DNA from 3 places in the Paenibacillus sp. LT-B23 genome. Region 3 is predicted to be linked to each of the others. Evidence: riboswitches for the same ligand, from Rfam matches in the RefSeq annotation. Region 3 holds a riboswitch; each other region holds the start of a gene.

Region 1 (10,881 bases), on a different contig from region 3:
GGTTTACCGCTTAGAAGCTATGACTTATCCTTCTTGGCTGGTATGTTGCGCGTAAGCGACTCCGTCAGACGCTTGCCGGTCGGCGTTTGGGCCAGGCCGCCTTTGGCGGTTTCGCGGTGCTTGGATGGCATCGCGCTGCCGACTTCGAGCATCACGTCGATGACTTCGTCAGACGGGATGGCGCTGCGCACACCCGCCAGAGCCATATCCGCAGCGGCAAGCGCGGTCACGGCTCCCAGCCCGTTGCGCACGATGCACGGAATCTCCACGAGCCCGGCGACGGGGTCGCAAATCAGGCCGAGCGTGTTCTTGAGCGCGAGGCCCACTGCATGAATGGCCTGCTCTGGCGTACCGCCGCGCAGCTCGACCATAGCGCCTGCGGCCATCCCGATGGCTGAGCCAATCTCGGCCTGACAGCCTCCCTCCGCACCGGAGATGAAGGAATTGTTGGCGATGACGTAGCCAATCGCCCCAGCGGCGAACAGTCCGCGCACCATATGCTCGTCATCCCAGCCGAACCGCTCCTGCGCGCTGATGAACACGCCGGGGATGACCCCGCATGAACCCGCGGTAGGCGTGGCAACAATGCGACCCATGGACGCATTGACCTCCGACACGGAGAGGGCGTACGCCATGGCGAGTGCCGAGGCATCGCCAGAGCAGGTTTCCCCTGCACGCAAATATTCCGCCAGGCGTTTGCCGTCGCCGCCCGTCAATCCGCTGCGGGATACAGTGTCCTGTGTTTGCCCGCGATGAACGGCTTCCTTCATGACTTTATAATAATCAGACATTTGGCGGAAGATTTCTTCCTCCGGTGTGTTCGTCTCTTGTACCTGTTCCTTGATCATCAGGCGACCAATCGTAGTGGATTCCTCGGCGCACAAGGCACCTAATTCATGCAGATGGCTAAACCGCATCGGATTCAGCTCCTTTTTTCAAATTAATCATTTTGATTTCATACATATGAGGCAAAGCCCGCAGTTCGGCAATTAATTCAGCAGAAGCGGGGCTATCGGTTTCAATAGCAGTGAGCGCTTCGCCATCCCGGCCTTTGCGATCCACGTGCATGTAGGCAATGTTAATGTCAGCCGCACCCAGCGCCGAAGTCACCGCGCCCAATGTTCCGGGCTTATCCGAGTGAAGAAGCACCAGCGTAGGCAGCTCTCCAGTCAGATTGACCCGGAACTCGTTAAGCTGCTGGACATGAATGTTTCCGCCGCCGATGGAGGAGCCTAGCAGCGTGCGCTGGTCTTCACCTTTCCATAGCTCGAAGCGGACCGTGTTCGGATGGGGGGCGGGCAGTCCGCTGACAGCGAACTCTACTTCCATCCCGGCCTGCTCTGCACATTGCTCCGCATCCGGAATCCGGTAGTCGTCTGTATCGTAATTCAGCAGTCCGGCAATGAGTGCCAGGTCTGTGCCGTGTCCCTTGTACGTATCGGCAAATGAGCCGTACAGCGTCAGGCGGGCACGGTCAGGTTGCGCACCGAGCCAGTGCCTGGCAACACGTGCGAGCCGCACCGCGCCAGCGGTATGTGAGCTGGAGGGTCCGGTCATAGCCGGACCGATAATGGAAAATACATCTTTGAAACGCATGGTGTGGCCCCCTGTATGTTTGAATACCATAGTATATGGTGCTGCCGCGCTTTTGCACGGGTGTGACGGTTTCTAATGCTGACGCAGCATGTAAGCACAAAAAAGGACAGGATAAGGAAATTTCCCTTATCTCTGTCCTCGTTACCTGAGAGTTTCGTGCGGTGTATACCGCCTTACCCCTTGGGTGGCTTGCGCTCTCTCCAGAGTTGCGTCAGATGACGATACATGGACCTGAGAGATTATCCGCCAGCCGGGTGCTGACGTCTTGCTCCTTCGGTGCTGCCGGATGTGATTCCCGGACAGGCTCTCCCGTCATCTTCATTCGCGTATACCGTTCAACAATTCCTCCTAAGCGTAATGTATGCCATGCCCAGTGTCAATCACAGGTTGGAATTTTACAGAATCAGGTACCTTCTCAATAAAAAAGATTAAATTTTACATAATTATGGATGAAAACAGGAAGGAATTAGAAGGTTAATAGCTAATCTGATAGAGGACAAGCTAATTTATGGAATAATGGGAGGGACATTTACGTATGGTAAAAGGTTTCCGGTTCACAGGTTCACGCTTAAAAGGAATGCTGCATCTGGCGGCAATCGTATCACTGCTGGTAGGACTCTTCGTTCCATTCGGCCAGGTCAAGGCAGAGGGCTCGTTGACGGTAGCGGAAGCGCTTCAGCGTCAAAGCAGCGGAGGTACGGTGACGGTAGAAGGCTACGTCGTCGGACATGCCACCGGATCGAAAACAGCTAATTTCTCTGCCCCGTTTGCAAACGATTTTAACGTACTGATTGCGGATCAGGCGAGTGAACGCAATACGTCTAATCTGTTAAATGTACAACTGACATCCGCGTATAGAGGACCATTCGGGCTGTCAGGCCATCCTGAGCTGATCGGCAGTAAAATTCGCGTGACGGGTACGCTCGGTGCCTATAACAATTTTGGCGGCGTGAAAAGCCCAAGCGCTGTGGAGCTGGTAAGCGGAAGCGAGCCTGGAAATCCTGGTGATCCGGGCGAACCTGATCCTGGTACCCCGGGTCAACCCGGTACGACATTACCGGATGGAAAAGGCAAAAAAGTGCTGTTCGATAATACGCACGCACAGACAGCCGGAGCAGCAGATTGGGTTATTGATGGAGCCTTTTCCGATTTTGCGGGCGGACTGCGTAATGCAGGTTTTACCGTGGACCAGTTGGACCGTTCCATTCCTTTTACCTATGGAGAGCAGGCTATAACGTACGACAAGCTGCGTCCATACGATGTGTTCATCATTGGTGAAGCCAATGTTGCCTTTAAGGCATCCGAGCAGGCCGCACTGGTGCAATATGTGAAGAATGGAGGCAGCGTCTTCTTCATTTCTGACCACTATAACGCTGACCGGAACAAAAACCGTTGGGATTCCTCCGAGGTTATGAACGGCTACCGCCGTGGAGCCTATTCCAATCCGGCCAAAGGCATGACTACAGAAGAAGCTGCATCACCAGCTATGCAGGGATTAACCAGTTCCGACTGGCTGGCGACGAACTTTGGCGTTCGTTTCCGCTACAATGCACTTGGTGACGTGAACGCTACGGATATCGTAGCGGCAGATCAATCCTTTGGCATTACGAAGGGTGTACGTTCGATTGCAATGCATGCTGGTTCTACACTGGCGATTATTGACCCGACCAAGGCGAAAGGAATCGCTTATATCCCTACAGGCACGAAAAAATGGGGCAATGCCGTGGACCAGGGTGTCTATAACGGCGGGGGTCGTGCTGAAGGACCTTATGCTGCTGTAGCCAAGGTAGGTCAGGGCAAGGCAGCGTTTATCGGAGATTCTTCGCCAGTTGAGGATGCCACGCCGAAATATGTACGTGAGGAAAACGGACAGTCGAAGAAGACGTACGATGGATTCAAGGAAGTGGACGATTCCACCTTCCTGGTACAGACGGTCCAATGGCTCGCATGGAAGCAGGACTATACGAAGCTGTCCGATGTGGCGGGCCTGACGCTGGACCAGCCAACACAGCTACTACCGTTTGAGGAGCCTGCGGCTTCCACGGAACCGCAGCCTGAGCCTTGGGCTGCTCCGGCAGCGGGCTACAAATGGTACGATCCAAGAACGTTCAAATCCGGCTCCTATGGAGCGGCTTCGTAACTAACGAAGAGAGTACAATTTGAGCTGGACCAGCCAGTCGCTTGATCCCTTTAAGGGGGTCAGGCGGCTTTTTTTGCGCTGAAAATTAACCTGTGGTTGGTTATTTCATTACATTTTGTGCCAGAAAGGTCGCGCTGCTGCTGAATCATTGGTTTTTTAAATGATCATGATAGTCTAATCTTAATTGATATATCCATATACTGGTGATAGGATGAATTCAAATTATTCCGACTAAATCGGTATGTAATGTTGATGAGAGGTTTAACATCAAGCGTGGCGTGCATAAGCAGGACAAGGCCATGGAGAACGGAGGAAGCACACACATTGAGTATCGAGCCGGTGTTGGAGATCAAAGGGTTAACGGTATCTTTTCGCATTAAGGATCAATATTACCCCGCAGTTGACCATCTCGATCTGACGGTCAACCCCAATGAGGTGCTGGCTGTGGTCGGGGAATCCGGCTGCGGCAAAAGCGCGCTGGCGCTTTCGATAGCACAACTGCATGATCTGGAGCGTACCCGCGTGGAGGGACAGATTCTTTTTAAAGGCACGGATCTGAATCGTCTCTCCACAGGGCAAATGAACAAAATCCGCGGAGCAGGCATCGGCATGATTTTTCAGGACCCGCTGACAGCACTGAATCCGCTAATGAGCATTGGTAAGCAAATTGAGGAAAACCTCGATTATCATACGACCCTCTCTACGAAGCAGAAAAAGGCACGTGTGCTGGAATTGCTGGAGAGTGTGGATATTCCGAATCCCGTACGTGTATACGACCAGTATCCGCATGAGCTGTCAGGGGGGATGCGGCAGCGTGTGATGATTGCGATTGCCATCGCTTGTCGTCCTTCCCTCATTATTGCAGACGAGCCGACTACAGCGCTTGATGTAACCATTCAATCTCAAATTCTCGACTTGCTCAAGCAGCTTCAACAGGAGACTGGAAGCGGCATTATCCTGATTACGCACGATCTTGGCGTTGTAGCAGAGGTGGCGGACCGCGTGGTGGTCATGTATGCCGGAGAAATCGTGGAAAGCGCCAATGTTTTTGAATTGTTCCGACAGCCCCAGCATCCGTATACGCGTTCTTTGCTCGCATCCATGCCGGGATCGCATACCAAGGGAGAACCGTTGCACGTCATCGGAGGAATCGTCCCTTCCTTGCAGGATATTCCCCGCAATAGCTGCCGCTTTGCTCCACGTATCCCCTGGATTCAGCATGAAACGCATGAGGATCATCCCCTTTTAAGTGAGGTTTCTCCCGGGCATTGGGTCCGCTGTACATGTTATCAGCATTTTCATTTTGAAGACGAGGCAAAGGGGGAAGCTGCTCATGGCACTGCTGGAGCTAAATGATCTGAGAGTCCATTATCCGGTGCGCGGTGGTTTCTTCCAGCGTGTGGTCGATCAGGTAAAAGCGGTGGATGGTGTGTCCATCAGCATTGAGGCGGGTCAGACGTACGGGCTGGTTGGAGAATCCGGCTGCGGAAAAACGACTACAGGAAGGACGATCATCGGTCTAAATAAGCTGACGAGTGGACAGATTCTTTTTAAAGGAAAGGACCTTGCGGCCCTGAGCCGTAACAACCTCCATCCGCTGCGGAGAGACATTCAGATGATCTTTCAGGACCCGTATTCCTCGCTCAATCCGCGTAAGCGTGTGCTGGATGTCATCGCTGAGCCGTTGCGGAATTTCGAAAGGCTGAGTAGTGAGGAGGAACGCCGAAAAGTTCAGACGCTGCTGGAAAAGGTCGGCTTGAACGCCGATGCGGCCTACAAATATCCACATGAATTTTCCGGGGGACAGCGGCAGCGGATCGGCATTGCACGTGCGCTCACGTTGAATCCAAAGCTGATCATTGCCGATGAGCCGGTATCAGCGCTGGATGTGTCCGTTCAGGCACAGGTGCTTAATTTTATGAAGGATGTGCAGCGGGAATTTAATTTGACGTATTTGTTCATCAGCCACGACCTCGGTATTATCCGCCATATGTGCGACCAAATCGGGATTATGTACCGGGGGCGTCTGGTGGAGCAGGGAAGCGAACAGGATATTTATGAGCATCCGCAGCATTTGTATACCCAACGGCTCATTGCGACCATTCCGAATATAGATCCTGCCAAGCGGCTGGACAATGCTCAAAGAAGGCGAACGCTGTTGTCCTCCTACAAAACAGAACTGCCCAAACATCTGGACGAGAACGGCAAGCCGTTTGCGCTAAAAGCGGTAAGCCCGTCCCATCAAGTCGCTTTACCATAAAGGGGGGACAAAATATGTGGAAATTTACACTGCGTCGGCTGCTGATCATGATCCCTCAGCTGTTTGCTTTGAGCATACTTATCTTTTTTCTGGCGAAGGCCATGCCGGGAGATGCCCTGACAGGACTCATAACCTCGACACCCAATTTGAATCCGGCGGCGCTGGAGGAGCAACGGCAAAAATTAGGGCTGAATGATCCGGTGTGGGTACAATATGGCAACTGGCTTGCCCGATTGGCTCATGGGGATTTGGGAAAATCGTATGTACATAAAATCGGCGTCACCGATCTGATCGGTAGCCGTCTGGGAAACACGTTCTTTTTGGGTGTGGTGATCCTGATTTTGACGTATCTGATCGCGATTCCGCTCGGTGTACTTAGTGGACGTTATCAGCATAGTCCGCTGGATAAAATCGTGGTGGGCTATACCTATCTCAGCTTTGCGACTCCCTTATTTATACTCGCGTTGCTGCTGCTGTACATGTTCGGCTTCAGGCTTGGCTGGTTTCCGACCAGCGGCAGTGTGGATGTGGGCGTGGAGCCGGGAACCTCGGCATATTACATCAACAAGGCTTACCATCTTATATTGCCAGCGGTTACAGGAGCATTGCTCAGTACGACAGCCACGATTCAGTATTTGCGCAATGAGGTCATCGACACACGGTTAAAGGATTTTGTGAAAACAGCGCGTTCCAAAGGGGTACCCGAGGGGAAAATCTATTCCCGTCATATTTTCAAAAATTCGCTGCTGCCGATTGCCGCCTTTTTGGGCTATGACCTGACGGGAGTGATTGCGGGCAACATTTTCCTTGAATCCATCTTTGGGTATCCGGGGCTGGGTCAGCTATTTCTCCAGTCCATCACCCAACGCGATTTTTCAGTCGTGACAGCGCTGGTGATGATTTCCGGCTTTCTGGCATTATTGGGGACCCTTTTGTCTGATGTCATCCTGAGCAAGGTCGATCCTCGCATTCGGATCGAATAACGAACAACTTCAGAGGAAGGGGAGGGATGTAAGGTGTCCATACAGGTGGAGGAGGTTTTCACGCCGGAGATCATTCGTAAATCACCATCCAGCTGGTCTGTACTGCGCCGCGAGCTGGTGCGTGACAAAACGGCGCTGGTATCCATCGCGTTTGTGGTTTTGTTTTTGATCTTTATTTATTCATCCGTTCTGTTTGTGAATCAGGATGTAGTTACGACGGTGGATTTGGGCGCGATCCGTGAGGCTCCAAGCTCGGTGCATTGGCTGGGCACGGACCGGGCAGGCAGAGATATTTTCGGTCAGCTGGTCATTGGGGCGCGTAATTCCTTCACGATTGGCTTCACGATTACGCTATTATCCGCTGCCATCGGCTTGACGCTGGGACTGCTGGCCGGTTTTTATGGCGGCTTGGTTGACAACATCATCATGCGGATCATTGATTTTATTCTGGTGCTTCCGTTTTTGATGCTGGTGATCGTATTCGTCAGTATTGTCCCCAAGAGCGGCATAGGATCTTTTATTTTCATCATGACCGCTTTTTTGTGGATTGGAAAAGCACGCCTGATTCGAGCCAAGGTACTGTCGGAGCGGGAGCTGGACTATGTGCAGGCCTCCAAAACGCTCGGCACACCTAATTGGAAAATCATCTGGTTTGGCGTACTGCCCAATCTCAGCTCGGTTGTGATCGTCAATCTGACGCTCAGCCTCGCGGGAAATATCGGGATTGAAACTGGACTTTCCTATCTCGGCTTTGGGTTGCCAGAATCCACGCCAAGCTTGGGTACGCTGGTGAGCTACGCCAATGACCCGGATGTATTACAGAATAGCTGGTGGATGTGGTTGCCTGCTTCTTTACTTATTTTGGTGCTAATGCTGGCGATCAACTTTATCGGCCAGGCGCTCAAACGTGCCACGGATGCCAGACAACGATTGGGTTAATCGAAGTTCAATGATAAGGACAATGACAAGGAGGGGCTTACAATGGTTAAACGCTGGAAAAAAGGAATTCTGCCTGTTCTATCTGCAATTTTGGTGCTTTCTCTGGCCGCGTGCAGCGGCGCGCCTTCTGCTTCAAATGGAGGAAAATCGTCTGACGGTACAGGCGGCTCAGGATCAGACAGCAAGCAGGTGAATGCGACAGCGCTGGCGAAGGCGGTCAAGAATGATAAGGCACCGATTAAGGGCGGCGTCATCAATTATGCACTTGTGTCCGATACCCCTTTTGAAGGGATTCTGAATCCTGTATTTTATGATGGCAACCCGGATTTTGAAGTCTTCCAATTTTTCTATCCTTCTTTGTTTTCGATTGATTCCAATCTGAATATTGACGATAAAGGAGCGGCGACGATTTCCTTTTCCGCAGACAATAAGGCGGTGACTGTCAAAATTGATCCCAAGCTGAACTGGACAGACGGTAATCCCGTAACGGCGGAGGACTATGCCTTTTCCTATGAAGTCATCGGTCACAAGGACTACGAGGGTCCGCGTTACGATAGCTTTATGACCAATATTGTGGGCATGGAGGAGTATCATGCGGGTAAGGCCAAAACGATTTCCGGCATCAAGGTGCTGAATGAGAAAGAGGTTACCATTCAGTTCAAGGAGCCTAATCCTTCGGTGAAATCGGGACTCTGGTCTACGCCACTGGAGAAAAAGGTATTCCAGAACATCCCGGTGAAAGATATGGCCGGATCTGATCCTGTCCGTAAAAATCCGATTGGCTATGGGCCGTTCAAAATTAAATCTATGGTCACAGGTGAATCTGTGGAATTTGTCAAAAATAAGGATTATTTTCACGGTGAGCCCAAGCTGGATGGCCTTCATTTGAAGGTTGTGAACCCGAATGTCATTACAGAAGCGCTGAAAAGCGGAGAAATTGACTGGGCCAGCTATCCAACCACCCGTTACGATGAAGCCAGCAATCCGAAAAATGTACAGTTTCTCGGTCAGGAGGAATTGTCTTATAGCTATGTAGGCTTTAAACTGGGCAAATTCGATCAGGCCAAGAGTCTAAATATTATGGACCCGAACGCAAAGCTGGCGAACAAGTCATTGCGTCAGGCGCTCGGCTATGCGCTGAATAATGAACAGGTCGGCAAGCAGCTCTATCACGGGCTTCGGGTTCCGGCAACGTCCCTGATTCCGCCTGCCTTTAAGGGATATCATGACGTGAACGCGAAGGGCATCACATACGACCCGGACAAAGCGAAAAAGCTGCTGGACGAGGCAGGATATGTGGATACCAATGGAGATGGCTATCGTGAGGACCCTAAGGGTAAGGAGTTGGTGCTTCATTATGCAGCGATGAGCGGGGATGCGACAGCCGAATCACTGGCGAAGTTCTATTTGCAAAACTGGAAGGATGTCGGGCTTCATGTGGAGCTGGTGGACGGTCGTCTGCTGGAGTTCAATTCCTTCTATGATCGTGTGCAAAAGGATGATCCCGGCATCGATATTTTTGGCGGGGCATGGGGAACAGGTTCAGATGTAGACCCTGGTGGGTTGTATGGACGCGGAGCCAGCTTTAACTATTCGCGTTTCACGAGTGAAGAAAATGATAAGCTGTTGCAGGAAGGCGTGTCGGTCAAAGCCTTTGACGACAATTATCGTAAAGATATATATAATCAGTGGCAGGCGTATATGAGTGAGGAAGCTCCAATCGTACCGACGTTATTCCGCTATTCGCTGGAGGCTCTGAATAACCGGGTAGCCAATTACGACATTACCCGTGGCAAGGAGTATGGTGCAGACACGTTTGCCAATATTACGTTGACGGCGGAAAAAGCAGAAGCAGCACAATAATTTAAAAAGAAGCGCGAACCGGAGTGATCCGATCTCGTGCTTCTTTTAGCCTTTTAATTTAACCATCTGCGGAGTTTCGAAAGGAGAGAAAGAAGACGGAAATACGCCAGCTTCAATACTTCATAGCCGTATGCGAGGAACTGCATTTTACGAAAGCTTCTGAAAAGATCGGAATCTCCCAGCCTACGCTCAGTCTGCAAATTAAGGCGTTGGAGGAAGAACTGGGGATGACTCTCTTTAATCGTGCAGGCAAAAAGATCAAAATGACTGAGGCTGGAAAACTGTTGCTACGGCACAGCGCTCATGCACTCAAGAATTTACAGCAGGCGAAGGCTTCCATTGAGGAGCTTCGCACCGAGCAACGGGGGAGCTTGCGGATCGGTATCGCGTTGCCGGAGCTGGAGGAACCCTTGCAAGAGATGTTTATGGATTTTCATCGTTTGTTTCCTAAAATCAGTCTGCACATCCATCCCTCGTATGAATTGCTGGAGCAGGTGCTGGATAACCGGATGGACCTTGGCATTACGCTGCACTCAGGTATGGATGAAAGGCTCGTCCAGCTACCGCTTCGGACGGAGAGCTATTGTCTTATTGTCCCGGCAGGACATGCGTTTGCCAACCGTTCTTCGATTGCGCTGGACGAGTTGAGGCACATGTCTTGGGTTATGCAGCCAGGGGATCATCCGGGTAGAAGGCACATTGAAAAATGCTTCTGTGATCGCGGGTATCCCTTTGCCACTGCTATGGAGACCCATTCCATTCCTGCGATCCTGTGCTGGGTACAGGAGGGACTGGCAGTGACTATCCAGACCCAATCCCTCGCAGTATCCCTAGATCGTTCTTCCCTTTGTGCAGTACCTATTTCACGGGGAGTACCCGAGATTCGGCTGGAGCTAATTCATCGGTCAGACCGTTACATGGGAGAAGCCATTAAACGGCTGATTGAAAAAATACATGCTGTGCTGACAGAACGTTCAGGCTTGCGTCAGCCCTGATCATGCTACGCGTGTTGAATGCTAATGAGTACGAACTTCCAGCCTGCGTGCAAGCAGCGACATGCTGTAATTAACGGCGAAGTACAGGAAGGCGGCGAATAGTAG
Region 2 (10,881 bases), on a different contig from region 3:
GCCGAGAAAATTCGTTTTTTCGGAAGACTCTTCCTTTTTCTCACCTGCATTTTCGGCATCCTGCAAATTCGTTTCTGCCATCATATGCTCGAATACTTGACCTACATTGTTGCCGATAACCACTTGAAACTGGCCGCTGTTTTCCACTACTGTAATGACACCAGGCGTTGCTTCCAATGCAGCTTTGTCTGCTTTTGTACGATCATTTAATTTAAATCTCAAGCGTGTAGCGCAATGGAATACCGAATTGACATTCTCTTCGCCGCCAACGAGGGTCACTATTTTTCTGGATAGCTCTTTATCGCTCATGTTCAGAACTCCTTATGGGTTATTCTTGTTATGGATAGGGCTTTCTGTTTACTTCATGTTGCTAAGATGCGCCGGCGTGCATCTTTTTAACCTTGTAAACAAGAAAAACCTAAACTCGTAGCGAAAGCAACACGTCCTCTCCTAAAAGAAGAACGTGGATTTCGCCATCAGTTTAGGTTTTGCCTGCCTTACCAGTCACAATCCTTATACGATGAAATTATGAAGTTTACTTGCCTGTTACTCTGTGATATTATTTCGCTCCGTCACTCGATGAATATGAATGGTCAGATACACATATTCGTCTTTGCTTAAATATTGGTCGTATGTTTTTTCCAGATACTCATTGATTTTTTGCGCACAAGCGAAAGCTTCGGTATACGTCTGCCTCACCTGGTTGTACAAAAATTCTTCGCCGCTGTGAATGACCTCTTTACGAATCACCCGCATCGCAAAATATTGCAAATGTGTCAAAAATCTCGAATAGCTAAAGGAGGACTCATCCAGCACAATACCGTAATGATACGTAATAATATTCAATATATGCTGAACGATTTCCGTCATTTTTAGCGTGGATTTCATTTCGTTACCGTCGATTCGAGCGTTCACCATATGCAATGCGATAAAGCCCGCTTCGTCTTCGCCCAGCTTTACTCCGAGCGTATCTTCAATTTTTTGCAGAGCATCCAGTCCAACCTCAAATTCTTTCTTGTAAAAGCGCTTAATCTCGTACAGCATCGCGTTTTGGAGCGCCAGCCCCTTTTCTTGCCGCTGTATGGCAAAATGAATATGATCGGTCAGCGTTAAATAAATATTATCGCTTAATTCTGTATCCAGCACTTGCGTTGCATGGGTCACAATTTCATTTACGACCTCCAGATGCGATACAGGAATATCATTCAGCAGCTCCGTTAATTTGGCTGTGAACTCGTTTTCATTTAACATGAAGATTTTATCTATTTTATGATCATCGACTTGGTCGCCAGCCACCTTTTTGAAGGAAATGCCTCTTCCCATTACAATGACCTCTTTGCCTTTATCATTTTTAGTCAACAGGACGTTGTTATTGAGCACCTTCTCAATAATCATTGAAGTTCCCCCTCCCATCCTTTACCAATAAAAAATGCCTAAGCACAATTCAACACTATTGTTAGCAATAGCACTCAATTGAACTCAGGCATTGCCCGCATTACCGGTCACAATCCTTTTATATAGTGCTATTGTAGCACAAAAAAAAGCGATTTCAACATATTTTATTCTTATTCGACAAAAAACATTACATACACAGGTACTTTCACCTAGCCCCCCGGTTAAGCGTTACTCTATGTAGTCGTGCGTTCAATGAGGCTGTATTGCAGGGTATGCAGCTCCATTTGGTGACCTACGAGCTGAGGGGAAAGCATGTAAAAAGCATTTTGCGCCTGAGCTGCAATCGGGTTCTGGATGGTTGTAATGCCCATAGTATGCGCAAGTTCCGTATTATCAAACCCGACAATCGCCAGATCTTCCGGCACGTTCAGCAGTTGTCTACGGGCTTCGCAGAGGATCCCAACCGCCACGTAATCGTTGGAGCACAGAATAGCCTGTGGGAATTCATCCCGATACTGTAACAAATCACGCACCACCTGTTCACCGTCACGGATGTTATAGATGGAAGAATAATTCCAATGCTGCAATACAGGAAGATTGTGCTGCTCCATAATATACGCATAGGCTCGTTGTCTGCTGTGGGTGTTGATGCTGCTCGGGCGACCAAAGGCATTGGCTATACGAGTATAGCCTTTTTGTATCAAGTGTTTTAGCGCTAGCATATATCCTTCATACTGGTCCATGGCGACGGAGCGAATATCAGTATGATCCATTCGTTGCCATGACACGATCGGGCCATACTTGCAATAAGTGCTTAACAAATCGGTATCATTTACACAGGAAATGATAACTAACGCATCAACTCTTTTTCTTTTCAGATCTTCGAAGGCCAGAAGCTCTTTCTTCTTGTCTTCTCCAGAAGTATAAATAATCGTTTGGAATTCATACTGGGCCGCCACTTCTACAAAGCTGTTCAGAAATGCGAGAACAATTTCATTAATGGTTGAAGTGATTATGCCAATTTGAAGGGTCTGACCTTTGGATAAGGAAATGGCGTTCCGGTTGGGAACGTAATCCAGCTCCTGCATGATTTTTAAAATTTTGCTTCTCGTTTCCTGGCTCACATGGGGGGAATTATTTAACACTCTGGATACCGTAGCTTTGGAAAAGCCAGCCAGTTTGGCAATTTGATCAAGATTCGACATGATGCTTCTCCTCACATAAGAAAAATACTTGACATGAAACGCGTTACAACGCTTAGGATGCTTATGAGGGCATTACGTCCATTTTATATCATCTGTCAATGCATTTCAAAAAAACAGTTCTTATGATGCGGGATTATTCTGGCAATACTTGCGATATCGTAAAGCTAAGCCTTTAGGGAACGAGGGGATTTGCGAAATGACGATTCAAATTGCATATTTAGGATTTGGTAAAAGTACAACCAGATATCATCTGCCCTATGTTCAGATCAGGGACACCTTTCAAGTATCGAGAGTGTTCACACGCCAAGTGAGGGAGGACATGGAAACGGCTTACCCGGACATTCAGTTCTCGGACCAAATTATGGACGTTCTGGGCGACCCGGAAATATCACTTGTCGTTGTATGTACGCCTTCCTCTACGCATTATGAATATGCAAAATTGGCACTATCCCATGGCAAGCATGTGCTGGTGGAAAAGCCTTTTTGTGAAAACCTTGAGCAAGCGTGGGAACTGACCCAACTCGCCAAGGAACATAATCTCATCATTATGCCTTATCAAAACCGTAGGTTTGACAGCGATTATCTGGCGTTCAAGGAAGCTCTCAATTCCGGAAAACTGGGCGACATCGTCGAAATTGAATCCCATTACGATTATTTCCGTCCCGATGCCAGTATGCCCGGCGGCAATCCTGTCAACGGAATGTACTACGGACTCGGTGTTCATACATTGGACAGGCTCATCGCCTTATTTGGCAGACCGGAGCAAGTCGGGTATGACATCAAGTCCATTCGTACTCCTCAGGGCGCTGATGATTACAACGAAACCATATTGTATTACCCGGACAAAAAAGTGATTGTCAAAACCTCTCTTGTGGTGTGCCTGCCTTACCCGCAGTTCACCATTCACGGGACGAAAGGCAGCTTTGTCAAATGGGGGGACGATCAGCAGGAAACCTGGCTGAAAGCCAGCAAGACCCCGGATACGGAAGGTTTCGGACTGGATGATCCGTCTTCCTATGGCAAGCTTAAATACGTGCTACCCGGTAGCAGTGAAGCTATTGAAGCTATTGAAGAAACCATTCCTACACCGGTAGGAGATTATGGACAACTGTATGACTCATTGTATGCGTCTATCGTGAACGGCACACCCAAGCTGGTGAAGGACGAGGAGATTTTGCTGACAATTGAAATATTGGAAAACGGCTTTAAGCAGCCTTCCCCGTCCATCGTTGATTTCCGGCGATAGACTTGCCATCAAGAAAGGAAGTTATGCCATAATGAAGCTCGGAATGATGCACAAAAATAACTCAAAAGGCGGGAATCTATTTATGAGTTCTCCATTTCCGGAAGGATTTTTGTGGGGCGGAGCAGTAGCTGCCAACCAGTGTGAGGGTGCTTACAACGAGGATGGTAAAGGCTGGTCCACTCAGGACGTTTCGCCACAAGGAATCAAGGGCCCTATTACAGAAGTGCCTACAGAGGACAATATGAAGTTGGTAGGTATTGATTTTTACCATCGTTACAAAGAAGATATCAAGCTGTTTGCCGAAATGGGCTTCAAGGTGTTCCGAACCTCCATTGCCTGGTCCCGTATCTTCCCGAACGGTGATGAACTGGAACCGAATGAAAAAGGTCTGCAATTCTATGATGATCTGTTCGACGAATGCCATAAATACGGCATTGAGCCGCTCGTTACCATTTCCCATTATGAAACACCGCTGCATTTGTCCAAGCATTATAATGGATGGGTTAACCGCGAGCTGGTGGGTTTTTATGAGCGTTATGCAAGAACGGTATTTTCACGTTACAAGGATAAAGTAAAATACTGGCTGACCTTCAACGAAATCAATTCGATTTTGGAAGAACCCTTTATGAGCGGCGGTATTTACACACCGAAGAAGGAACTGAGCAAACAAGACCTGTATCAAGCCATTCACCACGAGTTTGTAGCTAGTGCGACGGCTGTAAAAGTTGGCCATGAGCTTGCTCCAAATGCTCAGATCGGCTGTATGGTGCTCAGTATGCCAACCTATCCACTGACTCCCAACCCGGACGATGTGATCGCAACGATGGATTATGAGCAAAAGAACTACTTCTTTGGCGATGTTCATGTGAGAGGAAGCTATCCTGGCTACATGAAGCGTTACTTTAGAGAGAATGGCATCGAGATTCACATGGAGCCGGGAGATGAAGAAATTCTCAAGCATACCGTGGATTTCATCTCGTTCAGCTACTATGTAAGCACATGCGAAACAGCCGATAATTCCAAAAAAGGCGGCGAAGGCAATTTGATCGGCCGTGTGACCAACCCGTACCTGAAAGCAAGCGAATGGGGCTGGCAGATTGACCCGCAAGGTCTGCGTTATGTGATGAATATGTTCTATGACCGTTATCAAAAACCACTGTTTGTCGTGGAAAACGGTCTGGGCGCTGTCGATCAGCTCATCACGAACGAGCAAGGAGAAAAGACAGTTGAGGATGACTATCGTATCCAATACCTGAACGACCATTTGGTACAAGTAGGCGAAGCCATTGCCGATGGCGTAGAAGTGATGGGCTACACTTCATGGGGCTGTATTGACCTGGTGAGCGCATCTACCGCTGAACTGAAAAAACGCTATGGCTTCATTTACGTAGACCGTCATGATGATGGTTCAGGCACACTGGAAAGATACCGCAAAAAATCGTTCCATTGGTACAAAGAAGTCATCAGCACGAACGGACAAAGCCTGAAACGTTAATGTTGTGAACACAGCAAGCGGGGGATTTCCATTGCAACACCTGACGGGAATGCTCCACAAGTATTAACATATAAACTAAGAAAAGAGATGTTTATATTATGACCAAGACTGTAAAAGGATTTCCGAAGAATTTCCTGTGGGGCGGGGCAACCGCAGCCAACCAATTGGAAGGCGCTTTTGACGTAGATGGAAAAGGACTGTCCAGTGCGGATGTGATAGCTTATATTCCCAAGGATCAACGAACAAACGATCATGCTATGGACATTTCGTCCCAGCGGCTTGAAGATGTCTTGGCAGGTAAGGTAAACGCGCGTTTTCCAAAACGTGAAGGCGTAGATTTCTTTCATCATTATAAAGAGGATATCGCTTTGTTTGCGGAAATGGGATTTAAAGTGTTTCGTATGTCGATTAACTGGTCCCGTATTTTCCCGAATGGCGATGATGCACAGCCGAATGAAGCCGGCCTGCAATTTTATGACAATGTATTCGATGAACTGCGCAAGTATAACATTGAACCGCTTGTGACATTGTCCCACTATGAAACACCGCTAGGTCTGACACATAAATATAATGGCTGGTTGGGTCGCGAAGTCATACAGCACTACGTAAATTATGCAGAGACGGTATTTACACGTTATAAAGATAAAGTGAAATACTGGCTGACTTTTAATGAGATCAACGTGATGACGATGAGTCCGTTCACAGGTGGCGGTGTGGTCATTGACCGTGTAGATAACAAGCAACAAGCGATCTATCAAGCCCTGCATCACCAGTTTGTGGCGAGCGCATTGGCGACAAAACGAGGCCATGAGATTATTCCGGGCTCTCAAATCGGCTGTATGCTGGCTCGTATGGAAAGCTATGCACATACGTGTAACCCGGAGGACGTGCTGAAAAGTCAGCATGAAAACCAGATGAATCTGTTCTTTACGGATGTACATGCCCGTGGGGAATATTCAAATTATATGAACCGTTATTTTGAAGAAAATAATATTGTTTTGCACACAGAACCCGGCGATGCCGAAATTCTGAAAAACAACACGGTCGATTACATCTCATTCAGCTATTACATGACCTTGACCGTCTCTGCAGGACCGGAAGGCGAGAAGGCAGCGGGGAACCTGATTGGCGGCGTGAAAAATCCGTATTTACAATCCTCTGACTGGGGCTGGCAGATTGATCCGATCGGCCTGCGTGTTACGCTGAACACATTATATGACCGCTATCAAAAGCCGCTGTTCATCGTGGAAAACGGCTTAGGTGCATATGACAAGGTGGAAGAAGACGGCTCCATTCACGACACGTATCGCATTGATTATTTGCGCCAGCATATCGCACAAATGAAGGAAGCGATTGCGGACGGTGTGGATCTGATTGGTTACACTAGCTGGGGACCTATCGACCTTGTGAGTATGTCGACTTCCGAAATGTCCAAGCGTTACGGGTTTATTTATGTTGATCTGGATGATGACGGTAATGGAACACTGAAGCGATCCAAGAAGGATTCTTTTGACTGGTACAAAAATGTAATTGCCACTAACGGCGAAGAACTGTAATTCAAGCTAACTGAATATAACCCAATATGGCCTGGGGGCGGGTGCAGCAGAGAACATCATGAGGATGAATTTGGCTGCGCCCGCCTTTATTTTATAGGCTCATCTTAAGATAACCAAACGACTTCACAAATTTTTCACTTGTAAAAAGCTGAAAGTTTTCTGTATAATAAAAAACAATTTCATATGTCTGGTTGATGTTTGCGGGAGATGGAACGTAAGTTCCGACCGAAGGGGCAAAACTCTCAGGTGCTTGGGCTGATAACAGCAACAAGCGGGACCGTAAACGGACAGAACTCTGGAGAGACCCTTAATTGGGCGCCGAAGGTGCACCGCAGATATCATCTGCTTAAACTCTCAGGCAAAAGGACAGAGACGCGAATAACCTGTGACAGGGTATGCCCTAGGCTTTTTTATGAGCTGTTAGTGGCTGAATCCTGCACAAGATGGTTGTATTTTTTCGTGCCTTTAACCTCTCCAGGAGTCGAATCAGCGGATTTGACTCTTTTTTGTTTTTTAATATGCTGGAGGAGCGGGTTGAAATGAATTTGGTACATGTGTTAGAGACAATTAGCAGTTGGATATGGGGTGCCCCTCTGATCATTCTCGTCATGGGAACAGGTCTGTGGCTGACCATACGTTTGAAAATGTTGCAGGTTTTCCGCCTGCCTCTGGCGATCAAGCTGATCGGCAAGGCCCCAAATGAAGGTAGCGGGGATGTCAGCAGCTTTGCGGCCCTGAGTACGGCGCTGGCGGCTACAGTAGGTACAGGAAGTATTGTCGGCGTCGCGACAGCGATAAAACTGGGCGGACCGGGTGCTCTGTTCTGGATGGTTGTTGCAGCCTTTTTCGGGATGGCGACGAAATATGCAGAAGGTGTGCTTGCAGTAAAATACCGGGTGAAGGATCGGAATGGACAATTTTCCGGCGGCCCGATGTATTATATTGAAAAAGGGCTTGGACGCCGCTTTAAACCGTTGGCGATGCTGTTTGCTTTTTCCGGGATGCTGGTAGCGCTGTTCGGGATTGGAACATTTCCTCAGGTCAAAGCGATTGTATCCTCAACCGAAAACAGCTTCGGTGTTCCGCCAATTGTAACGGCATTGATTATTGCTACCCTTACGGGACTCGTTACCATTGGAGGACTCAAGAGCATTGCCAAGGTATCGACCAAAGTGGTCCCTTTCAAAACAGGCTTGTACGTGTTGATCTGTATGATCGTACTGATTCGGTTCGCCGATCAGATTCCTGCCGCACTCGCACTTGTGCTGCATTCGGCATTTTCCACGACGTCTGCGACGGGTGGATTTGCCGGGGCTACGATTATGCTGGCGATGCGCAGCGGGGTAGCCAGAGGGATTTTTGCCAATGAGGCCGGATTGGGAAGCGCACCGATTGCAGCCGCAGCCGCCAAAACCAAATGGCCTGCGGAGCAGGGGTTGATTTCCATGACAGGTGTGTTTATAGATACGATGATTATTTGTGTGATGACCGGGCTAACGCTGCTGGTTAGCGGAGTATGGAGCGGTCCTACCGATGCGGGCTTGATGACGCAGCAAGCTTTCTCCAGCGCATTCCCGCTTGGTGCAGAACTGCTCACAATCATTCTGATTATGTTCGCGTTCACCACGATGCTTGGCTGGAACTACTACGGAGAACGCTGTGTTGAATATTTGCTGGGTGTCAAATGGATTAAACCGTACCGTTATCTGTTCATTGCGCTGGTTGCCGGAGGCGCGTTTATTAAGCTGGATGCGATCTGGTTACTGGCAGATATTTTTAACGCAATGATGGCCTTCCCGAACTTGATTGCACTGCTTGGCTTGTCGGGAATTGTAGTAGCAGAAACCCGTACCTATATGGATTCCCTGTATCCCAACAAGAAAAAGGGAATACTCGCAGGTGCCAGTGCAGGAGCAGCCATAGACATAGAAGAAAAAGGACAAACAGTCAGCTCGTAAAGTCCGATATATCCGAATTTAAGAATATTGAATCTGCAAGATCATTTGCCAGGATAACGAAAGGGAGTGTCCCTCAGCATTACAGGCTGGGAGAACACTCCCTTTTTGCATTATAGAGCAGGATAAAGCTGGCTCAGTAAATCTAATCTTTGGTAAATACCGTTTAACTGGGACAGCGTAATTTGGAGCGTAAATTTGCGCTCATCGGTTAATACGATTAACGGCCATAAATAATCATTCGATGCTCCTATGAAGGTGAATGCGCCGAGAAATGCGAACGCAGGATGTAGAATAGGGAGCGCCACATTCCAATTTCCTGGACACTCATCGAGTCATTTGTGCTTGGTAATGCATCATCACAGTTTTGGTATACGGTGATGATGTTGCAATTTCAATTGCTGATGCCAGTCCTTATTTTCATCTGCTACAAATATCTGGCTAAGCCTAAGCGGTTCATTCCGCTGCTTATTGTGAGCTTCGTGATCTTCGGAGAGTGGCTATGGATGTACGATACCTTCGTATTCCAAGGAGCATATGCGATTAGTCTGCGTTACCTTGACCGCTTTTTCGTTAGTTATTTTATTTATGCTTTACTAGGTGGAATCGCTTGGGTATATAAGAAACAGTTCGACGGAGTGCTTCGCAGGATTCAGTTCATACTCATTCCGGTAATGCTGCTTATTCTCATTTGGACAAATCACGAATTTTTCGGTTTTGGATTTGAGGATATGTCCTTCGGAAATCTGATTTATCTGAAGCCGTCGCAAGGCATCTGATTAGCGTGAATTCCCGTTCACTTCCCTATTACAAATGGTTATCTACTTACGAGTATCGAGCCTTTACAGCGAATGTGTTCATTCTGGTCATCGTGCTGCGCTTGTTTGGTGACTTGATAGGCCAGCTTCCTTTCTTCGTGGGGCTACTCTTGGTTTATCTATCGACTGTAGCATGTTCCTTCAGCGTCGTCTTTGCTTTTGCGCAGTTAAAGGTGTGGGCTGAGGGGGTATTTCTGAGACAGAAAGGAGCGCACAGCACCAATCGCTAAGATAAGTGCTTAAAAATAAACAATACATGTAACATCGTGTATATGACACTATAATTTAGGTGTATCTAAGTTATTGGCAGATTGACGGCAATCATAAAGGGTATCTCGATGATTGAAGAGATACCCTTTTTGTGTAAAGAAGCGGCGGAGAAATTCAAGAGCTTATCGAACCTGAACTTACTACATCAACCGTTGTATTTCATCTTTCAGAATTTCGGATCGCGTACCGAAAATAACCTGTACCGTACCGCTGCCAAGCCTGATGACTCCCGACGCTCCGAGCTGCTTGAGAGCTTGGTCGTTAACCGCTTTGTCGTCTTTGACGACGAGACGCAGCCGTGTGATACACGCATCGATGCTTTGGATATTGTCCGAACCGCCGAGATAGGCCAGCACCTTGCCTGCATGACTGGACTGACTGTTGGATGTGGCACCCGCCTTATCATTGGGTTTGGGTTCGTTAGTGTCAGGCATGAGGCTGTCTTCTGCATCGTCTTCACGCCCAGGGGTTTTTAGGTTGAATTTGAGAATGATGAATCGGAACAGGAAGTAATATATGACGGCAAAAGCAAGCCCGACCAGGATCATTCGCCATGGGTGGGTGGAGAGCTTCATATTGACCAGATAGTCAATGAGTCCTGCTGAAAAAGAAAAGCCGAGTTTGACATCCAGTAGGTACATGATCAGGCCACTCAGACCTGTAAGCAGTGCATGGATGCCGTAAAGCAACGGTGCTACGAACATAAAGGAAAATTCGAGGGGCTCGGTAATTCCGGTCAGGAACGATGCCAGCGCTGAACCGATGAAGATGGAAGCGACCGCTTTACGTTTTTCCGGTTTGGCCGTATGAATAAAGGCGAGGGCAGCCGCAGGCAGAGCGAACATCATAATGGGGAAGAAGCCGGACATAAACATTCCTGCCGATTTATCGCCTGCGAAGAAACGCGTCAGGTCACCGTGAACGACCTCGCCTGCCGCATT
Region 3 (10,881 bases):
CGATAATCCCTGCCGAGAAGTTATTGACCAGCATTTCAAAGCCTGATTTAACTTTGCCGTCAATCGCTTTGTCGAATTTCTTCAATATCCATGCAGCTAGCGGACCAGCTACCATCGCGCCGAGGAACATCGGAATGTCCGACCCGACAATGACACCCATCGTCATAATGGCCCCGATCACACCTCCGCGCTGTCCGTGAATCATTGTGCCACCCGTATAACCGATCAGCAGCGGCAGCAAATAATTTTTCATCGGATCAACCAGTTGTGCAAACCCCTCATTTGGGAACCATCCGGTCGGAATAAAGAGTGCCGTGATCAATCCCCACGCGATAAAGGCCCCCATATTGGGCATAACCATACCACTGAGAAAACGACCAAAACGCTGTACGGCAACGCGCGCTCCTCCGTTTGAACTGGACTTTGTGTCCACTGTGCTCATATTCATATCCTCCTTATAGGTCAGCATTTTGCATCATTCGATTCCCAACGCTCGAAAGTACAATAGATAGACGAACTAAACCGTTTCGATCTATCTATTGCTAATTTGAAATCGCTCTTGGGATTGCTGCAAAATACTCAGGTAATAAGCATCACTACCTTTTCTTAAAATTCATACTAAATGACAACGCTATCTTCATCAACGAAATGAAAACGTACTTTCGTCATGAACGTTGATGACAACATTTAAATTTAAGATAAACAGGCGCGAAATCATTCTGCATAATTCCTCTTAATATGGCCTGTAACACGAGTATTTAGTCGAAAAACCATCCTGTCATCGGTACAATTTATGTATGAGGTCTATCCTCTAAACAAGAGAAAAGAACGTAATTACGTTTGTAAAAAAAGACAGCAAAAATAGCCGCTATGCCAATTCATCGCGACTATTTTTATACAAAATCGAGCGGACAAACGCCGCCCTTATTCAATTATCCAATCTACATTGCCCCATTATTACTCATTGGCAGTCAACTGCTCGTACTGATCCGCAGACAGCAGCTTGCTTAATGCTTCCTCTACATCTCCTCCAAGCTCCACTTCGATCATCCAGCCTTTTTGGTAGGGCGATTCGTTTACCAGCTCAGGTGTAATTTCCAGCGCTTCATTCACCTTCAACACCGTTCCCGTTACTGGAGCGAACAGGTCGGATACTGTCTTTACCGATTCAATAGTACCAATCTCCGCCCCCTGCTCAATCGCTGCTCCCTCTCCAGGCAGCTCCACAAAAACGATATCGCCCAGTTGATGCTGTGCAAAGTCCGTAATACCGATTCGTACCGTTCCATCCTCTGTGCGCTGAACCCATTCATGTTCTTCCGTGTACCACAATTGCTGCTTCACTTCACTCATCCTGCTCCGCCTCGCTTTCATATGGATTACATCGTTTCGCCTACCCATCTATGACAGGTTAAGATTATGACAACTAGAACTATGATGTCAATAATACTAACAAAAATATTTCACATTACTCCATATATCTTTCTAACTAAAAATACGACAGATTATAACAAACGCTTACATATCCTTATTTATGAATAAAATGTTTTTAATAATGTTTTTCATGACATTTTTGTTGACATTTCGAATAAATTTGCGTATTAATGGGTTATAACAAGTGCTTTTGGAAACACCTAATAATTGTAAACGCGGATGAACGTGGAGGGAGAGACTGCCAACACTCGCATCGCTGTTGCCACCTGTAAAACAAGGCAGCAAGCGAGTCGGATCAAGCTGTAACCAACCGGCAGCACCGGATGACGTATAGCTGATCCAAGGGTAGCGCCGAAGGAGTAAACCTGCACCGCAGGTGAATCTCTCAGGCAAAAGGACCTCTGCCGGACGCATCTCTGGAGAGCATTCGCCATACAGGCGGATCACCCAAGGGGAAACCTGGTACGCACCGGGGTAACTCTCAGGTATCAAGGACAGAGCTGAAAAAAAGTGTGTGGACTGCCGTCCATACGTTTTTTTCGGCCTGTCTTTTTGTTTAGCCGATCACACCGGATAGGAGTGGAAAAATGACTAACTTGCGAAAAACGCCGCTGCATTCATCCTACAGCACACTGTCGGGGGTTCGTTGCATTGATTTTGGCGGCTGGGAGCTGCCTGTACAGTTCAGTGGCATTCAAAAGGAACATGAGGCCGTCCGGCAACGTGCAGGATTATTCGATGTATCGCATATGGGTGAATTCTTGGTCGAGGGCCAGGAAGCCGAAGCATTTCTGCAACAGGTGACGACGAACGATGTCAGTCAGTTGGAGCCAGGTCAAGCCCAATACTCGCTCCTGTGTTACCCGGATGGAGGTGTAGTAGACGACCTGCTTGTTTACTGTAAAGGGCCGGAGCGTTACATGCTCGTTGTGAATGCCTCCAACATTGACAAGGATTGGGATTGGCTGCTTCGTCATGCTCCTGCATCCGTTCATCTGGAAAACGTATCAGATGCGGTAGCACTGCTGGCATTGCAAGGACCTGAAGCTGCTCGTATTGCCGCAGCAATGACAGACACGGACATTACGAAGCTGGCATCCTTCCGATTCAATGAGGATGTGCAATTGTTCGGGGCAAAAGCACTCGTCTCCCGCACCGGTTACACGGGGGAAGATGGTTTTGAATTTTATGTGCCCGCAGCGGATGCACCGGCAGTGTGGGACGGATTGCTTCGCATCGGTGAGCCGTATGGTCTGGTTCCCGCCGGACTTGGAGCCCGGGATACGCTGCGCTTCGAGGCGCGGCTACCGCTGTACGGACAGGAGTTGTCCGCTACCATTTCGCCACTGGAAGCTGGTTTAGGCTTCTTTGTCAAGCTGAATAAGGGAGATTTTATCGGCAGAGAGGCCCTGCAACGTCAGAAAGAACAAGGTATTCCACGCAAGCTGATCGGACTGGAAATGCTTGACCGTGGCATCCCGCGTGCCCATTACCCCGTGTTCGCGGAAGGACAGCAAATTGGCGAGGTCACAACTGGAACCCAGTCGCCCACCTTAAAACGTAATCTGGGTTTGGCTCTGGTGGACAGTCGTTTTAGTTCCCTATCCACGCCGCTGGAGGTCGAGATTCGTGGCAAGCGCCTGCGCGCCGAGGTGGTAGCCACACCCTTTTATAAACGTCCACACTGATTTAAACGCTCGTCTTACTATAACTATCGTGATAAGTTACTAACCGCTGCCCAGTTGGCAATCGTTTATTAATCATTTGTTAATCATTTTACGTTTTTACGATCTTGTTGGTTGAAAGGAGCCAGACCCAATGAAACAGCATCGTTATCTTCCTATGACCGAGCAGGATCAAGCTGAAATGCTGCGCGTGGTCGGCGCATCGTCCATCGACGATTTATTCAGCGATATTCCTGAGGCGATCCGGTATAAGGGGGAGCTGCCCCTGTCTTCTCGGTTAGACGAAAGAGCCTTAACCCGCCACTTATCAGGACTGGCCGGGCAAAATGCCAATACAGACACGCACGCCAGCTTTCTCGGCGCAGGGATTTACGATCATCATATTCCGTCTGTCATCCAGCATATCACTTCGCGCTCGGAATTTTATACGGCCTACACTCCTTATCAGCCGGAGGTAAGCCAGGGCGAGCTGCAAGCCATCTTCGAATTCCAATCGTATATATGCGAATTAACAGGCATGGCTGTAGCCAATGCCAGCATGTATGATGGAGCGACTGCGCTGGCAGAAGCAGGCTCATTAGCTGCCGCTGCCACCCGCCGCAAGCAGCTTATCGTATCGCGGACCGTCCATCCGGAGTCACGTCAGGTGTTGGCCGCCTATGCACGCGGGCTGGATTTGGATGTCGTGGAGATCGACTGTGTAAACGGTATAACCGACGTGAAAGCATTAGCGGCAGCCATATCGGAACAGACGGCGGCTGTTTTGGTCCAAAGCCCTAATTTTTTCGGGGCCGTGGAAAATCTGAAGCCGATGGCTGACCTGGTCCATGCCCACAAGGGTCTTATGGTTGTCAGCGCCAATCCGCTGGCGCTGGGCTTGCTGGAAGCACCTGGTAAGCAGGGCGCGGATATTGTCGTAGGAGACGCGCAGCCGCTCGGCATCTCCTCCTCCCTCGGGGGCCCAACCTGTGGTTACTTTGCCGTTTCTCAGGCGCATATGCGCCGTATCCCCGGACGTATAGTGGGCCAGACCACAGATCGCAACGGTAAACGCGGCTTCGTGCTGACCTTACAGGCACGGGAGCAGCATATCCGCCGGGAAAAGGCCACCTCTAACATATGCTCCAATCAGGCGTTGCTCGCCTTATCCGCCTCTGTGTATTTGTCCGTCATGGGTAGACAGGGCATCGCGGAAGTAGCCGAGCTAAACTTGCACAAAAGCCGTTACGCATTGGAGCAACTACTCGGCTTGAAGGGCGTGACTGCCTCCTTTACTGCACCCACCTTTAACGAGTTTACCCTGCGGTTACCTGAGGGTACCGATATGAATAAACTGCAAGCCGGATTGCTTGCTGCCGGATTTATCGGCGGCTACGATTTGGGCCGGGATTATGAGGAATATGCAGGTCACATGCTGATTGCCGTGACAGAGCAACGAACAAAGGAAGAGATCGATCAATTCGTACACATCTTGGGGGGATTGCTATGACACACACCACCGGACAAGATCAGGGTATACCGAATCCAGAAGTCGAATCCAGTCGAAATCAGATGAAAGAGCATGATCAGGCGCTCATTTTTGAATTGAGCAGACCGGGCCGTATCGCCTATTCCCTGCCCGAATGCGATGTTCCCCGCCGTCCGGTGGCAGAGCTTTTGCCGGATTATGCGCAGCGTAGCGAGCCTGCGGCATTGCCCGAGGTATACGAAGTAGACGTAATTCGACATTATACCGCACTGTCACGGCGCAATTTTGGCGTGGACAACGGATTTTATCCGCTCGGCTCCTGTACGATGAAATACAACCCCAAGGTAAACGAGGATGTCGCCCGTTATGCAGGCTTCGCCAAAATCCATCCGTACCAGCCAGAGGACAGCATCCAGGGAGCCATGGCACTGCTCCATACGCTTCAAAGCGATCTGGCCGCGTTAACCGGCATGGATGCCGTCACCCTTCAGCCCGCCGCGGGCGCCCATGGCGAATGGACCGGGCTGATGATGATCCGCTCCTACCACGAAGCGCGTGGTGAGCGGCGTACCAAGGTGCTCGTGCCGGATTCCTCGCACGGAACGAACCCCGCCAGCGCCGCTGTGGCAGGCTTCGAAACGATCACCCTCCCCTCCACACCGCAGGGGCTGGTGGATCTGGACGCGCTGCGTCAAGCCGTAGGCAATGACACCGCTGCGCTTATGCTGACCAACCCGAACACGCTCGGGCTGTTCGAGAAGCAAATCGCTGACATTGCCGCGATTGTGCATAAAGCAGGTGGCCTGCTCTACTATGACGGCGCGAACTCCAACGCCATTATGGGGATCACCCGCCCCGGGGATATGGGCTTTGACGTGGTGCATCTCAATTTGCACAAAACGATGAGTACCCCACATGGCGGAGGCGGGCCCGGCGCGGGACCTGTCGGGGTAAAGCAACGGCTCATTCCATATTTGCCCAAGCCGCTTGTCGTGCGTGATCCACAGGGAACGTACCACTGGGACCGAGAACAGGGAGATTCTATCGGACGGGTCAAGGCCTTTTACGGCAACTTCGGCATTCTCGTTCGTGCCTATGCCTATATCCGCAGCTATGGTCCTGACGGCTTGAAGCGGGTATCCGAATGTGCCGTACTGAATGCCAATTATATGATGCACCGATTGGCTCCGCATTTTGACATCCCTTATCCGGGGTATTGCAAGCACGAATTTGTGATGTCCGGGCGCGGCTTGAAGAAATTCGGAGTGCGTACGCTTGATGTTGCCAAGCGATTGCTCGATTTCGGCTACCATCCGCCTACGATTTATTTCCCGCTGAATGTAGAGGAATGTATCATGATCGAGCCGACAGAAACGGAAAGCAAGGAGACGCTTGATGCCTTCATCGACACCATGATTCAAATTTCGCGGGAAGCGGAGGAAACGCCTGAATTGGTGCTAAATGCTCCATATACCACTCCGGTCACGCGACTGGACGAAGCAACCGCAGCTCGCAAGCCGATATTGAATTGCTCATGCAGCTAAAAGCAAACTCCAACTCTATGGTATACAAAAAAGCCGGTATCTGTTAGATACCGGCCGCTGTATGTAGACAGCAATTTTTGTTGGAAAAAGATATAACCTTTGAAAATGTAATACCCTTCCTTAGCCTTCAATGCTTTGAACCAATTCAACAACCTGCTCGGCTGTTTGCATGTCCAAAGCTTTTGCAGCCAGTTTCTCCATGTCCGCGCGGGACAATTTCGAAATTTGACTGCGTGCTGGCAGAATGGAAGTAGCGCTCATGCTGAACTCATCGAGTCCCAGACCCAGCAGCAATGGAATTGCTGTTGTATCCCCTGCCATTTCGCCGCACATACCTGCCCAACGTCCTTCACGGTGAGCGGCATCAATAACCATTTTCACCAGACGCAGAATGGATGGGTTATATGGTTGATACAGGTAAGAAACCCGCTCGTTCATACGATCCGCTGCCATTGTGTACTGAATCAGATCGTTCGTACCGATACTGAAGAAATCAACCTCTTTTGCGAATTGGTCAGCCAATACTGCTGTAGAAGGAATTTCTACCATGATGCCCAACTGAATTTCTTCAGATACAGCTACACCCTCGGCTACCAACTTTTCCTTTTCCTCCAGCAACACAGCTTTGGATTCACGGAATTCGTTCAGTGTAGCAATCATTGGGAACATGATCCGCAGGTTACCGTGTACACTTGCCCGCAGCAAAGCACGCAATTGAGTACGGAAAATATCCTGACGATCCAGACACAGACGAATAGCACGGAATCCGAGGAATGGATTCATTTCCTTCGGCAGATCCAGATAAGGAAGCTCTTTGTCGCCACCGATGTCCAACGTGCGGACTACAACCGGTTTGCCTTCCATTCTTTCCAGAACGGTTTTGTATGCTGTGTACTGTACTTCTTCGGATGGAAGCTTATCGCGTCCCATATACAAGAATTCAGTACGATACAGGCCAACGCCTTCGCCACCGTTATCCAAAACGCCAGCTACATCGTTAGGCGTACCGATATTGGCTGCCAGTTCGACATGCACACCATCGACGGAAATTGTAGCTTCGCCGCGCAGCTTGCGCCACTCTTCGCGTTGCTTGTCGTATGCCACCTGTTTAGCCTGGTATTCCGCAACGATCTCTTCGGAAGGGTTCACAAATACGTGACCATCCAGACCATCGACGATAATCAAATCGCCGCTTTTAGCTTGGGACAATATATTTTTCGTTCCTACAACCGCAGGAATTTCAAGTGAACGAGCCATAATAGCCGAGTGCGAAGTACGTCCGCCGATGTTGGTTGCAAAACCTTTAACAAATTCGCGATTCAGCTGAGCTGTGTCGGAAGGTGTCAAATCTTCTGCAAGTACAATCGTTTCTTCGGCAATTTCTGCAGGACTGACAAAATGAACACCAAGCAGGTGATTCAGGATCCGCTTGGTTACATCACGCATGTCCGATGCGCGTTCTTGCAAATAAGCACTTTTCATGTTTTCGAACATGGAAATAAACTGTGTAGCTACTTCGTTCAGAGCATAGTCAGCATTAAGCTGCTCGTCTCTGATCTTAGCTTTAACCGGATCGATCAGTTCAGGATCATTCAGGATCAACAGGTGAGAAGCAAAAATCTCTGCTTTTTTCTCGCCCAGTTCCTGTAAAGTTTTCTCCTTAATCGCTTCCAATTCAGTTTGAGATTCTACTAAAGCCGCATCCAATCTTGCAATTTCAGCTTCAGCATCACCAACCGCGCGTCTCTCTACAGCGTAATTCGGATGCTCCAAGATAAACGCCCGGGCAATGGCGATGCCTGCCGAAGCGGCAATCCCGGAAATTTTAAGCATGAATTTCGCCCAGCCCTTCGTTAACGATTACATTTTCAAGAGCTTTAAGAGCGTCAGCAGCTTCAGCGCCTTCACAGATGATGTTGATGGTATCGCCTTGTTCCAGACCAAGAGACAATACACCCAGAATGGATTTCAAAGTTACTTTTTTACCGTTAGCTTCGGCAAAAGATTCAGCACCGCTGAATTTGTTAGCTGTATTTACCAGCGCAGTTGCAGGACGTGCATGGATACCGTCTTCATCTGTAATTCTAAAAGTTGTTTGCATAATTGTTCCTCCCACTTTCCTAATGGATAATATTTGTTTACACGCAGTATACGTGTAGTGAAACCGGGTCGATGTGAGGCGACCTAAGCCGCCTCATAACGAATCCGAAACACATAGAATTTATTTTATCGTAATTATACCATCTTCGCCAGCCTTCAATACTCCAGTTTTGTTTAAAGTTACCGAAGAACCTTCTGGAAGGTTGGTAAAAATGACTGGTGAGATGATGGATTTTGCGTTTGCCTTCACGTATTCCAGGTCTACTTTCATAATCGGTTGACCGGCTGACACAAGATCGCCTTCGTTCACCAAAACGTCAAATCCTTGGCCTTTAAGCTTTACTGTGTTCACCCCGATATGAACAAGCACTTCCTTACCGCTGTCAGATTGGATACCAATGGCATGCTTGCTTGGGAATACATTGAATACTTTACCATATACAGGTGACACAATCGTTCCATCATTTGGCACGACAGCAAAGCCGTCTCCTGTCATACGTTCTGCAAATACCGGATCAGGAACAGTCGAAATATCAACCAATTCTCCGTTAACAGGCATCACGATATCTTCAACGATGATGGTCTGTTTTTCTTCACCAGCTTCCTTCTCTTCTTGCGGAGCAGGTTGAGCCGAGGCCGGAGCAGGTGTGCGTCCCGCCATAATATCAGCCATTTGCGTTTTAATCGTGTCGGAACGTGTACCGAAAATGGCTTGTACGTTGTTGCCGACTTCGAGTACACCCGCTGCGCCAAGCTGTTTCAGACGAGCCTTGTCAACGTTGGACTTCTCGTTAACTTCAATACGAAGACGTGTGATACAAGCATCCAAATGCTTGATATTGGACGCCCCGCCGAAAGCTGCCAAAATATTGCCTGGAAGCTCGTCTGTGGTACCGACTGCGGCTCCTTCAACATTTTCTGTAGCTTCTTCACGCCCTGGTGTTTTCAGGTTAAACTTCCGTATGATGAATCGGAATCCGAAGTAGTAAATAACCGCCAAAATCAGACCGACGATGATGACGTACCACCAAGACGTACGATTCGGAATAATTCCGAAAATCAGGAAGTCGATAAATCCACCGGAGAAGGTCATACCAATTTTAACATTTAAAATTTGCATGGTCATAAACGACAGCCCTGCAAACACAGCATGCACCGCGAACAGCAGTGGAGCTACGAACAGGAAGGAAAATTCCAGTGGCTCCGTAATCCCTGTCAAGAACGAGGTCAAAGCTGCTGAACCCATAATACCTGCTACATATTTTTTGTGTTCCGGTCTTGCTTCATGATACATTGCAAGCGCTGCGGCTGGCAAACCGAACATCATGAACGGGAATTTACCCACTTGGAACGTACTTGCTGTCAATGTAACTCCATCACGAAGCTGGTTAAAGAAGATTTGCTGGTCACCATGAATCGTTTGACCTGCCTTGTTCACGTACTCGCCGAACTCAAACCAGAACGGTGAATACCAAATGTGATGCAATCCGAAAGGAATAAGTGAGCGTTCAATGACCCCAAAAATGAAAGCGGCCAGTGTCGGGTTGGAATCAACCATGAAGTGAGACACGACGTTCAGTCCAGATTGTACGGGAGGCCATACAATGACCAACAATAGTCCAATTAACAACGAAGATACTGCTGTTGCAATTGGAACGAAGCGCTTACCTGCGAAAAAGCCCAGATACGAAGGAAGCTCAATTTTGAAAAAGCGATTGTACATGGCCGCGGCCAGTATACCGATGATAATCCCGCCGAACACCCCGGTTTGCAGCGTTGGAATCCCCAGCACGTTCGCATAGCCCGGTATTTTTTGAGCGATCAGACCCGGTGTAACACCCACAGCTGTACCCAATGTAATGTTCATGACAAGGTAACCGATGATCGCAGCCAAACCTGCTACACCTTCACCGCCTGCCAGACCGACGGCTACGCCGACTGCAAACAACAGTGCCAGATTATCAAAAACAATTTGTCCGGCATTCATCATGATCGTCGCTACCGATTGAACCCAGCCCGCATTTAATGCCGGAATGTACTGGAGAAAATCGGGATTGACCAACATGTTGCCGATTCCCAATAAAAGTCCCGCTGCCGGCAAAATGGCTACAGGAAGCATTAAAGCTTTGCCGACACGCTGTAAAACACCGAAAAGCTTTTTAAACATACGTTCCACTTCCTTCTCTGAAAATTAGAATACAGAGGCAAAACAACAAAAAAGGCATGAGCCGATTTAAGTATGTTTGAACACAACCTTGGGATATAGCTTACCCCGGTAGGCTGTAAACAATCATAACTTAAAACAACTCATGCCTGATCGAATCAGTAACACGTTAGATATTCAATTGTTGTCTTGCTCATTACGAAATTTATTATAGCATTCTGCCAAAAGTGAGGCAATACTTTTTTCGATTCTAGCTGTTCTAACGTTGATCTCCCTGCTCTTTGCGTTGGGACAACCGCTGTAAATGCATCGTCAAATAGCTAACCTCAGCCGGATATACGGATTTGCGAAGCCTTTTCTCCATAATCTTCGTGAGCTTCCAGGCTAACATATACATTTCCGGATACTCTTCATTCAAAAGCTTGTCCAATCGGTAAATCTCCTGCACAATCTCTCCCCGACGTACACGTTCAATCGCAAACCTCA

Evidence for each region. Region 3 has a riboswitch for glycine ahead of gcvT (glycine cleavage system aminomethyltransferase GcvT). Riboswitches for the same ligand answer to the same signal wherever they lie in the genome.
Region 1: another riboswitch for glycine. It lies ahead of sdaAB (L-serine ammonia-lyase, iron-sulfur-dependent subunit beta); the one in region 3 lies ahead of gcvT (glycine cleavage system aminomethyltransferase GcvT).
Region 2: another riboswitch for glycine. It lies ahead of ACWXW9_RS17505 (alanine/glycine:cation symporter family protein); the one in region 3 lies ahead of gcvT (glycine cleavage system aminomethyltransferase GcvT).

What each region holds. Positions count from the first base shown of each region.
Region 1 covers NZ_JBSQBM010000009.1:20,637-31,517, forward strand. The annotation lists gene sdaAA (L-serine ammonia-lyase, iron-sulfur-dependent, subunit alpha) at 18-917, opposite strand; gene sdaAB (L-serine ammonia-lyase, iron-sulfur-dependent subunit beta) at 907-1,596, opposite strand; glycine riboswitch at 1,806-1,918, opposite strand; gene ACWXW9_RS12715 (DUF6359 domain-containing protein) at 2,132-3,736, shown strand; gene ACWXW9_RS12720 (ABC transporter ATP-binding protein) at 4,061-5,092, shown strand; gene ACWXW9_RS12725 (ABC transporter ATP-binding protein) at 5,070-5,996, shown strand; gene opp4B (oligopeptide ABC transporter permease) at 6,011-6,979, shown strand; gene ACWXW9_RS12735 (ABC transporter permease) at 7,019-7,918, shown strand; gene opp4A (oligopeptide ABC transporter substrate-binding protein) at 7,961-9,781, shown strand; gene ACWXW9_RS12745 (LysR family transcriptional regulator) at 9,883-10,776, shown strand; gene ACWXW9_RS12750 (amino acid ABC transporter permease) at 10,798-10,881, opposite strand, start outside.
Region 2 covers NZ_JBSQBM010000013.1:112,438-123,318, forward strand. The annotation lists gene ACWXW9_RS17475 (beta-glucoside-specific PTS transporter subunit IIABC) at 1-309, opposite strand, end outside; gene licT (BglG family transcription antiterminator LicT) at 547-1,395, opposite strand; gene ACWXW9_RS17485 (LacI family DNA-binding transcriptional regulator) at 1,629-2,600, opposite strand; gene ACWXW9_RS17490 (oxidoreductase) at 2,797-3,846, shown strand; gene ACWXW9_RS17495 (glycoside hydrolase family 1 protein) at 3,929-5,341, shown strand; gene ACWXW9_RS17500 (glycoside hydrolase family 1 protein) at 5,440-6,897, shown strand; glycine riboswitch at 7,089-7,165, shown strand; glycine riboswitch at 7,183-7,277, shown strand; gene ACWXW9_RS17505 (alanine/glycine:cation symporter family protein) at 7,437-8,855, shown strand; partial or broken gene ACWXW9_RS17510 (carbohydrate ABC transporter permease) at 9,008-9,166, opposite strand; gene ACWXW9_RS17515 (hypothetical protein) at 9,233-9,631, shown strand; gene ACWXW9_RS17520 (hypothetical protein) at 9,637-9,900, shown strand; gene ACWXW9_RS17525 (PTS transporter subunit EIIC) at 10,081-10,881, opposite strand, start outside.
Region 3 covers NZ_JBSQBM010000007.1:153,436-164,316, reverse strand. The annotation lists gene ACWXW9_RS11115 (PTS mannitol transporter subunit IIBC) at 1-442, opposite strand, end outside; gene gcvH (glycine cleavage system protein GcvH) at 958-1,353, opposite strand; glycine riboswitch at 1,654-1,845, shown strand; glycine riboswitch at 1,846-1,942, shown strand; gene gcvT (glycine cleavage system aminomethyltransferase GcvT) at 2,022-3,122, shown strand; gene gcvPA (aminomethyl-transferring glycine dehydrogenase subunit GcvPA) at 3,253-4,608, shown strand; gene gcvPB (aminomethyl-transferring glycine dehydrogenase subunit GcvPB) at 4,605-6,131, shown strand; gene ptsP (phosphoenolpyruvate--protein phosphotransferase) at 6,252-7,964, opposite strand; gene ACWXW9_RS11085 (HPr family phosphocarrier protein) at 7,957-8,232, opposite strand; gene ptsG (glucose-specific PTS transporter subunit IIBC) at 8,353-10,398, opposite strand; gene glcT (glucose PTS transporter transcription antiterminator GlcT) at 10,655-10,881, opposite strand, start outside.